DNA from 2 places in the Sporacetigenium mesophilum DSM 16796 genome. Region 1 is predicted to be linked to the other one. Evidence: riboswitches for the same ligand, from Rfam matches in the RefSeq annotation. Region 1 holds a riboswitch; the other holds the start of a gene.

Region 1 (5,439 bases):
GGCATTTGTGTTAGCTCCATCATAATATAGAAGTCCCCCTGCTCCGTGAACAAGGCCTGCTATTTCACTTATGTTAGTTTCAAATAAACCAAGAGTACTTGGATTAGTAAGCATAAGTCCGGCAATATCTTCACCTAAAACAGCTTTTAGATTTTCTAAATCAACATTTCCATATTCGTCAGATTTTATTTCAATAATGTCAAATCCTGCAACAGAAGCACTGGCAGGGTTAGTACCATGGGCAGAATCTGGAACTATTATTTTCTTTCTATTATAGTCTCCTCTACTTTCATGATAAGCTTTTATTATCATAAGCCCTGCAAGCTCACCATGTGATCCTGCTGCTGGTTGTAATGAAAATCCGTCCATTCCAACTATTTCTGAAAGCTTTTCTTCTAAATTGTACATAAGTTCAAGACATCCTTGAGCAGTATCTTCTGGTTGGTATGGATGAACACCTGTAAATTTAGGAAGTGAAGCCATATCTTCATTAATTTTGGGATTATATTTCATAGTACAAGAGCCAAGTGGATAAAAACCAGCATCTAAACCATAATTTTTATTTGATAATAAAGTATAATGTCTTACAACATCTACTTCACTAACCTCTGGTAGTTCCAAGGTTTTATTTCTAAGTAAATGCTCTGGAATTAATTCTTCATTGTACTCAGGTACATCGCACTTTGGAAGCCTATAGGCAGTTCTTCCTTCTTTTGATATTTCAAATATTAATTTATTATATTCCTTCATACTATCCCCTCCATCAATTTAACTAACTTATCTATTTCTTCTTTACTTCTCTTTTCCGTTACACAGAATAAAATAGAATTCTTTAATTGAGGATAGTCTTTTTCTAAGGAATATCCACCTAAAATACCTTCCTTTAAAAGCTTATCATTAACCTTATTTGTATCTTCCATAGCTTCTACTGCAAACTCTTTAAAAAATGGTTTGTTAAAAACAGATTTACATTTTCCTGATTTTATTAACTCGTTATAAGCATAGTGAGATTTTTGCATGCACTGCTTAGCTACTTCTCTAATACCATCTTTACCCATAACAGACATATAAACAGTAGCTGCAAGGGCATTTAATGCTTGATTTGAACATATATTTGATGTTGCCTTTTCTCTTCTTATGTGTTGTTCTCTAGCTTGAAGAGTCAAGACAAAGGCTCTATTTCCATCTAAATCCTCTGTTTGCCCTATCATTCTTCCTGGTAATTTTCTCATAAGCTTTGAAGATGAAGCCATAAATCCTAAATATGGACCTCCAAAATTCATAGCATTTCCTAAAGATTGCCCTTCCCCTACAGCAATATCTGCCCCGATTTCTCCCGGAGTTTTTAAAACACCTAATGATATTGGATCAACATTCATTACTAACAATGCCTTATTTGCATGTGTTATTTTTTCAACTTCAGTTAAATCCTCTACTACTCCAAAAAAGTTTGGATTTTGAACAATAACACAAGCAGTATTTTTATCTACTGATTTATTTAGGCTTTCTATATCTGTTTCTCCATCTCTAAAATCTACTTCTATAACTTCTCCACCATGGAATCTCATGTATGTTTCTAATACTTTTCTAGTTTCAGGATTTACAGTTTTAGAAACTACTACATTTTTTCTCTTTGTACTTGCCATAGAAACCATAGCTGCTTCAGCACATGCCGTAGCTCCATCGTACATAGAAGCGTTTGATACATCCATTCCTGTAAGTTCTGCAATCATTGTCTGATATTCAAAAATTACTTGAAGGGTACCTTGGCTTATTTCTGGTTGGTAAGGAGTATAAGCAGTGTAAAATTCTGATCGCGATGTAATATGCCTTACAACTGAAGGTATATAATGGTCATATGAACCTGCTCCAAGAAAACAAACTAAATCTTCATTATTTAGATTTTTATTTGAAATATCTTTTATTTCCTTGCTTACTTCAAGTTCTGACATTGGCCCATTAATATCTAGTCTTCTGTTTAATTTTACATTTTCAGGAATATCAATAAACAATTCTTCAACATTATTTATTCCAATACTTTCAAGCATCTTTTTTCGTTCTAAATCAGTATTAGGTATATAAGGAAACATATTATGCCTCCTTGCTACAAAACTCTTCGTAATCATTTGCTGATAATAAATCCTCTAGCTGAGATTTGTCTGATATTTCAACAACAATCATCCAATTTTTAAAAGCATCTTCATTTACCAGCTCAGGATTATCTTCTAAAGCTTCGTTTACTTCAACTACTACACCATCAATTGGAATAAATAAATCAGAAGCTGCCTTAACTGACTCTACAGCACCAAATGTATCATTAGCACTTAATTCTGTATCTAGTTCAGGTAATTCAACATAAACAATACTTCCCAGAGCATGTTGAGCAAAATCAGTAATTCCAATATAAGCTTTATCTCCATCTACCTTTACCCATTCGTGGTCCTTGCTATAAAGTAATCCTTCTAAAATTTTCATAATTAATCCCCCTATAGTTTATTCTTAATAAAAAATTTATTAATTTGTAACTTGCTTTATTCTTTATAATTTTTTTTGTAGAATTTCTTATTAATAACTTCAGCTTTTACAGGTTTATTTCTAATTAAAATATCTATTTCAGTTCCTAAATCAGCATACTTAGAATCTATAAGAGCTAGACCTATATTTTTTTTAAGAGTTGGTGAAAAATAACCAGTAGTTACAACTCCAATATTCTCACCATTAAATTCAACTGAGTAACCATGTCTTGGAATTCCTCTTCCCTTTAATTCAAAACCAACAAGCTTTCTATTTAACCCGTCATTCTTTTGTTTTATAAGAGCCTCTCTACCTATAAAGCTCTCTTTATTTAGTTTTACAAAATATCCTAATCCTGCTTCTAATGGCGTTATATCTTTTGATATCTCATTTCCATATAAAGGCAGAGCTACTTCAAATCTCAATGTATCTCTACAACCTAATCCCGCTGGCTTAATGCCATAAGGCTTTCCTGTCTCTAATATACTATCCCAAATTTTTTCAATGTACTGATTTTCAGTATAAATTTCAAATCCATCTTCCCCTGTATAACCTGTTCTTGAAACAAGGCATTTGACTCCATCAATTAATACATCTCTTTTGCAGTAAAAAAACTTTATTTCATCTAAATTAAAATCTGTTAAATTTTGAAGTATTTCTTGAGCTTTTGGTCCTTGAATTGCAACTTCAGAAACTTCACTAGAAATATTTACAACTTCAACTTCATAACTTTCTTTATTATTGATCATCCATTCAAAATCTTTTTCTATATTTCCAGCGTTAATAACTAAATAGTAATGATCTTCATCAAATTTATAAACCAAAAGATCATCAACTATTCCACCATCTTCATAACACATAAATGTATATATTACCTGGTTGTCTACAAGCAAACCTATGTCATTTGTAACTAAGTTTTGAACATATTTAAATGCATCTCTACCCTTTACTTCTACCTCTCCCATATGTGATACATCGAATAACCCAGCATTGTTTCTCACTGCTTCATGTTCTTCAATTATGCCCTCATACTGTACCGGCATAAGCCATCCAGCAAATTCTATAATCTTTCCCCCATACTTATTATGTGCATCATATAGTGTAGTTTTTTTTACATTATCCATTAATACACCCCCTTTATAAATTAAAAAGAGATATGAAAGCATAAGTAATATACGCCTTCATATCTCTGTATATTTACCTGAAAGCTTTGGTAAAACTTTTAAACTTACCTTTCTTCTTCGGCGCCCTAACGGGACTTTCCAGAGTATCATCAATTAACAGTCCCTTTGCCTGAAAGATTCTAAATTAATCGGCATTAATTTATTGCTTCTTCGGCTACCCTAATGGATATCTCCCGCTAATATCGTCTGATAATATTAAATTTTCTAAAATTTTCCTTTATGTTGTTATTATACTATAGTATTTACAAAAAAGTACCTTAATTAATATCTTAACAAGTGTAATATTAGCTACTTATAGATGCTATCTTTTAAGATAATAATATACTGTTGAATTCTAATAATATATCTGATAGTATTTAATAAAATAAATAATCAAGGGGGATAAATATGCTATTTATTGATAATAATCTCACAAATCCTAATTTTAATTTAGCAGCGGAGGAATACATATTAAAAAACTTTAATGAAGATGTTTTTATGTTATGGAGAAATGATCCTTCAATTATTGTGGGTAAAAATCAAAATACATTGTCAGAAATAAATTATGACTATGTTAAAGAAAAGTCTATACCTGTAGTTAGAAGGTTAACAGGGGGAGGAGCCGTATTTCACGACTTAGGAAATTTAAACTTTACTTTTATATCAACAGATGATGCTAAAAGCTTTAATAATTTTAGAAAGTTTACCCAGCCTATTATAGATATACTAAAAGAATTATCTGTAGACGCTGAATTTTCTGGAAGAAACGACTTAACCATATCAGGCAAGAAATTCTCAGGAAATGCTCAATGCAATTATAAAAACAAAGTTATGCATCATGGTACTTTATTATTTACTTCAGTAATAACAGATATCTCTTCTGCTCTAAAGGTAAAGCCATCTAAATTTGAAGGAAAAGGCGTAAAGTCAGTAGCAAGTAGGGTAACAAATATTAGTGAACATCTAAAAAGCCCTTTAACCATATTAGAATTTAAAGATATGATTATGAAACATATATCCCAAACAAATACTGATTATAAAATTTATAAATTCTCAGAAGATGATTTAAATAACATAAAAAAGTTATACGATGAAAAATACAATACTTGGGAGTGGAATTTTGGAAACTCACCTAAATACACCCTAATGAATGAATTAAAGTATGCAGGTGGAAATATAGAATTTTATTTAAATGTTGAAAAGGGAATAATAACTGATATTAAAGTATGCGGAGACTTTTTCGGAAAGTCTAATGTCTCTGATATTGAAACTTTACTAATAGGAACAAAACATAATGAGGAAGAAATAAAATCTATATTATCAAATATTGACATTGACGATTATATGGCTGGCGCTACAATAGAAGACATTGTTAATGGATTAATATAAAAATTAAAAAAGAGCCTTCATTTATATAATGTAGGGCTCTTTTTAAGTAATATCTAATCTTTTAATATCGCTAATGTCTATTTCCATTTTGGTACCTCTTCACATTCTTTACAAAGACATACTAGATTTGAATTTTCCTTATCATAAGCTACTGAAAATTCATTTTCCTTAACCTCATTACCACATAAAGAACATTTTGAACCTCTTGTTTCAGATTTTGCTATGCTGTTTACAAATGGCATAGTTATCACTCCTTTTTAATTTTTTAGTTTGTTACCATTTTTGGTTTAAGTTATTATATGACTATATAGCATTATGTTATACATAAATTTAAAATTTATTTACGACATTTCTCTCTCATTTTAAACAAAAA
Region 2 (5,439 bases), on a different contig from region 1:
GGATTAACATTTCTAGCAGCTTCTCCTAAATATCTAGCAGCTTTGAATCCTATCATTCTAACAGCTTTTTCATGGTCATATTGCTTTAATCCATCAACTGGTTCAGCTATTACCACTACATTGTGCAGTTTAGAGAATGGAGTATATTCAGCTCCAGGTCCAGTCATATCTACTATACCTTCTTGGAAGCCAACTATTTTACCAGTAGTTACAACAGCCATACCTTTTAATGCATGAGTTCTACCTTCTCCTACTGTATCAACCTTAGAAAGTATTCCTGGGAATATTCCACCATTACCTTCTACTTTTACTCTTGGTTCTATAACATCTTTAACAGGAGTTATTCTTACACTTTCTCCTGGATGAGCTAATTCTAGGTCTATTGACTTTATGTGCTCATCTCCACCAATTTCTCTTATCATTTCTTCTTTGTTGATATATAAAACGCCATTTTCAACCTTAGTTGCATCAGCGAATTTCACATCATTTATGAAGATATTTCCTAATTCAAGACGCATTTGGTGCACCTCCTAGTATTTATTTTAAAAGTTAAGAACTGAATTGTTCTCAAATTTTTTTAACTTAAGTAATTATATATGTTTCTTTATCATTTCTTCTATGCTAGTTTTGCTAGCATCATCTTTAGTTACCTCATCTATTTTTTGTCCTTCTTTGTACATAGCTATTGTAGGCAATCCTAATACTTTTTGTGATATAGCTAGCCTTCTAGCTCCAGTTGTGTTTAGTTTACAGAATTTAACTTTATCTCCATAAACTTCTGATAATGCTTCTATATCTGGTAATAAAGCCTTACATGGCTCACAACCATCACTCCAATAGTCAACTAAAACTAACCCTTCAGCTTTTAATACTTCTTCTTCAAAAATTTCTTTATCAAGTACAAACATATTAAATACCTCCTTTGATATTAGTGTTCAAATTTTGACTCTATATATTTCTCTGCTGCTACAACGGCTATTGCACCATCAGCAGTAGCAGTAACTACCTGTCTCAAAGATTTTTCTCTACAATCCCCAGCCGCAAATACTCCTGGTATATTTGTTTTCATGTCTGGATCAGTTAATACGTACCCTGATTCATTTAAAGTTATTTTTCCTTTAAATAAACTAGTTTGTGGTAAGAATCCTACAAATACAAATACTCCCATTGTTCCATCTTCTTCATCAGCTTGATATTCAAATACCTCACCAGTTTTAGTGTTTTCAAATACTACAGACTCTAGTATCCCATCGCCTTTTACTTCTTTAACAACTGTATCTAATAAGAATTCTACTTTAGAGTTTCTTTTAGCTTTTTCTTCTATAGACTTTGCACATCTAAACTCATTTCTTCTATGTACTATTGTTACTTTTCTGGCGAACTTAGTTAAGTACATTCCTTCTTCAATTGCAGTATCTCCACCACCTATTACAAATACTTCAAAGTCTGTGAAGAAATCTGCATCACAAGTTGCACAATATGATACACCCTTACCTGTTAGCTCTTTTTCTCCTGGAACTCCTAACTTTCTTGGACTAGCACCAGTAGCTATTATTATAGATTTAGCTCTATATTCCCCTTTTTCTCCTTTTAAAACCTTTATATCTGATTCTAGATCTGTGTCTAGTATAGTATCTTTTATCATTTCTGCTCCAAATTCTTTGCATTGCTCAACCATTCTAGCGATTAAGCTTGGACCTGTAGCATCTGGTATAGAACCTGGGTAATTTGCAACTTCATCAGTTGTAACTATTTGACCACCTGTTTTATCTTTTTCTATTATTAGAGTCTTCATTTTAGCTCTTGCTCCATAAAGACCTGATGCTAAACCTGCTGGGCCCGCACCTATTATTATTACATCATATACATTTTGCATCTCCATAAGCCCTCCTCCTTTTATATTACATACTCAATTCTTTCTATTGTGTTTTTGAATATATCAAAGTCTACTACTTGGAAGTCCTCTATTATATTCAGAGGCCATTTTGGTGTATCAAAATTCCCTCTGAATTTTGTAGCCGTACTTAAAGCTTCTTCTATCAACATCACAGAATTAATATCTAAGTCCTTATCATGCTTTAATATTATAGTCCTATATGGTGTTTCATTCGGTTTTACACTTCCGTAAAGTGGATGAGATAGTAGCCTGTATCCAGAGTGTATGTAATCTCTACATATTTTAAGTATACCTATATAATCTTCCTCTAAAAACTCAATATCTTTATTTAAATTACTATCTCTAACAAGAGGATTATTTGTTAATACTTTCACCTAAAACACCTCGCTTCTCCTTAAGTTGTCTTCAATAAAAAAACAGGGAAAACAAATTCCCAATTTGTTTTCCCTGTTTATTCCAGGGTTCTGTCCAGATATAGTCCTTTTGCCTGAGAATTTCACTTAATTTCTTGGGAGAAATTTAAGTTTGTCCCTTCGGCGGCCCTTAGGCTCTCTTCTATATCCTTCTATCAGACTGTTTTCGCTTTTCTATACCATAATTATACAATTTTTAATTTTTTTATTCAATACAATTTTGTTAATTTTTTATTTTTTTTTGTATTTTAAAACCTACAATCTATTCTATTATAATAATTCAATATTTATGACTAAATTAAATTATCTTTTCACACTTATGATATAATTTCGCCTTTTTAATATAATCTCCTTCTTAAAATAATAAATATCTTTTCGACAAATATATATATTATAAACATAATAAATGAACCTTATAATATATATTATAAGGTTCATTTATTATTCTTTTATATAAAATATACCCATTACTCCAGGACCTGCGTGAGTTCCTATAGACGTTCCTACATCTACCACGACTATATCTTTTGGATTTATCTCTTTTTGTATAATTTCCTTTAATTTTTCTAGCTCTTCTTGGTTGTCTCCATGGCCAATACCAATTGTTTTATCACTAAGGCTTGTTCCTCCTCTTTCTTTAACTAGCTCTATAATTTTGGAGATAACATTTCTTTTTCCTCTAACTTGAGCTATGTTTGTAACCAATCCATCTTTCACTTCTAAAATAGGTTTTATGTTTAACATAGTCCCTATTGCAGCCTTAGTAGAAGATATTCGACCACCCTTTTGTAGATATTCTAGCGTATCTACAGAAAATATAACATTCATTTTATCTCTCATTATTTTTAGTTCATTTAATATATCTTCTATATTTTTTCCTTCTTTAGCCATTTTTGCAGCTTGAACAACCTGCATACCAGCACCATAAGAAAAACTCATAGTATCAAAAGTGTATATCTCTCCATCAATATCGTTTTTAGCCATAATTCCGGATTGATACGTTCCCGATGCTACAGATGATCCACCAATGTATAATACAGTTTTTCCATATTTTACATGTTTATCGAAGACCTCTTTGAATTGGATGTATGTAGCTTGAGAAGTTTTTGGTATAACTTTTTCAGTTCTAAGTTTTGTATAAAATTCATTTATGGATATATCTATTCCATCTTTATATTCTTGTCCATCAATTATAATAGTTAGAGGAACGATATCTATATCGTATTCACCTATTAAAGTTTTTGGTATGTCTGATAAACTATCACATACAACTTTTATATTACTCATTGTGTAATCTCCCTCTATATATTAATTATTTACTCATATTATATATATTCAATATTTAATTTATTACTCCTTGGTAATTCTACACTATTATCTCATACCAGGATAATCTAGTTGTCTTAATGCTTCATATACTACTATGGCTACTGAGTTAGATAAATTCAGAGACCTAGCTCTCTCAATATTTAGCATAGGTATTCTTATACAAGTGTCTAAATTTGCTTTTATTAAGTCTTCAGGAAGTCCTTTGGTTTCTTTTCCAAATACTAAAAAACAATTATCTTCATACTCCACATCTGAATGAGTTTGTTTTACCTTAGTAGTACCATAAAAAAATTTTCCTTCTGGATTTTTTTGTTTTAATTCATCAAAGCTATCATAGTATTGTATATCTACTAAGTCTAAATAATCTAGACCTGATCTTTTTAAATATTTGTCATCCATAGAAAACCCTAATGGTCTAACTAAGTGAAGTTTAGATTTAGTTGCTGCACAAGTTCTTATTATGTTTCCTGTATTTTGAGGTATTTCAGGTTCTACAAGTACTATATTTAAAGCCATATTATCACTCCTTATTTTATGTGTCTAAATACAAAAGGTCTTTTTACATCAATTGCTTTTTTGGGGCACAGTTCATGACAACAATAACATCTTATACAAGAATTTAAATTTATATTAGGCCCTTTATCATTCATATATATAGTTTTAGCAGGACAAACTCTTGCGCATTCTCCACACTTAACGCAATCCTCATATCTTATTGCAGGTTTTGGAGTAAAGAATAAAGTTATATATTGTTCAAATACTTTAGGCATTTTTCCTTTAAAAAAGTTTATATTTCTATTTTTAGGAATTTTATAATCTTTTATTATTTTATCTTCAAGCTTTTCACCAACTATAATTATATCAGAGAAATCCTCTTTTAAAAGTTTTCTTTCTAAACTTCGTTGTACTGTAGGAACAGTATTAGGGGCTAAATTTATTATTTTACATCCAACAACATCTAAAGCATATGGATTAGATGATCCTATAAGTAAACCCACCTTTCTAGGTATTCCAGCTGATGGCCCTTCACCTTCCATACCTATTATCCCATCCATTATTGTTAATGTGGGTTTTACATATTCACATATATCTACTAATGCATCGGTAAAATCCTTTAGATCGGGCATTTTAAAGTGATATTCAGCTTTTGACATTCCAGGCACTACACCAAATAAGTTTTTTACTCCTCCAGTATACGTAGCCATTACATGTGTTTTAAGCTTACAAAGAGATATAACGTAATCTGCATCTTCTACAGGTTTTATTACAGTGAGGTATTTTAGTATTTTACCTTCTTTATTTTCAACCTTTACTTCAGATGTATCGTAATTTAACTTAATATCTAATTCATTTGCTATATCTTCAATTCCACAAGCTTTATATACACCTTTTAGAATTTTTTCTGTGTACGGCCCACCAGGGCTATCTCCTACTATAACTTCACAATCTAATTTTAAAAGTTCTTCTGCTAATGCTTTTAAAACTAATGGATGTGTAGTTGTAGCTTCTTCTGGCCTTTTCTTCATTAAAAGATTTAATTTTATTAAAACTTTGCTTCCTCTTTCTATGTATTTTTCAAGACCGCCTATATCATCAAGCATTTTATTAAATGAGATTTTTATATCTTCATATATATAATCATTACATTCTCTTATGGAAACTTTCTTCATTATAGCCCCCTATATATCTAGTAGTTTATTCAAAGCTTTTGCAACTCCACTTTCTGTATTTTTATCGGTAATATAATTTGCCTTTTCTTTTACCAAATCCTCTGCATTTCCCATGGCTACACCCATACCT

What was found. A riboswitch is a leader RNA that binds a small molecule or an ion and turns the genes downstream of it on or off. The one in region 1 is predicted to bind glycine.
Region 2: linked by a shared signal. The riboswitch ahead of BS62_RS08260 (GrdX family protein) and the one ahead of gcvT (glycine cleavage system aminomethyltransferase GcvT) in region 1 are both predicted to bind glycine.

Annotation. Positions count from the first base shown of each region.
Region 1 is NZ_JCANUR010000001.1:178,558-183,996, reverse strand. Features, by position in the region: gene gcvPB (aminomethyl-transferring glycine dehydrogenase subunit GcvPB) at 1-750, opposite strand, end outside; gene gcvPA (aminomethyl-transferring glycine dehydrogenase subunit GcvPA) at 747-2,090, opposite strand; gene gcvH (glycine cleavage system protein GcvH) at 2,092-2,475, opposite strand; gene gcvT (glycine cleavage system aminomethyltransferase GcvT) at 2,532-3,638, opposite strand; glycine riboswitch at 3,702-3,782, opposite strand; glycine riboswitch at 3,786-3,884, opposite strand; gene lplA (lipoate--protein ligase) at 4,086-5,066, shown strand; gene BS62_RS00895 (hypothetical protein) at 5,144-5,308, opposite strand.
Region 2 is NZ_JCANUR010000008.1:49,045-54,483, reverse strand. Features, by position in the region: gene BS62_RS08275 (glycine/sarcosine/betaine reductase component B subunit) at 1-518, opposite strand, end outside; gene trxA (thioredoxin TrxA) at 591-908, opposite strand; gene trxB (thioredoxin-disulfide reductase) at 929-1,876, opposite strand; gene BS62_RS08260 (GrdX family protein) at 1,897-2,271, opposite strand; glycine riboswitch at 2,363-2,465, opposite strand; gene BS62_RS08255 (DegV family protein) at 2,752-3,597, opposite strand; gene trmL (tRNA (uridine(34)/cytosine(34)/5-carboxymethylaminomethyluridine(34)-2'-O)-methyltransferase TrmL) at 3,685-4,155, opposite strand; gene BS62_RS08245 (DUF362 domain-containing protein) at 4,167-5,309, opposite strand; gene BS62_RS08240 (Cof-type HAD-IIB family hydrolase) at 5,319-5,439, opposite strand, start outside.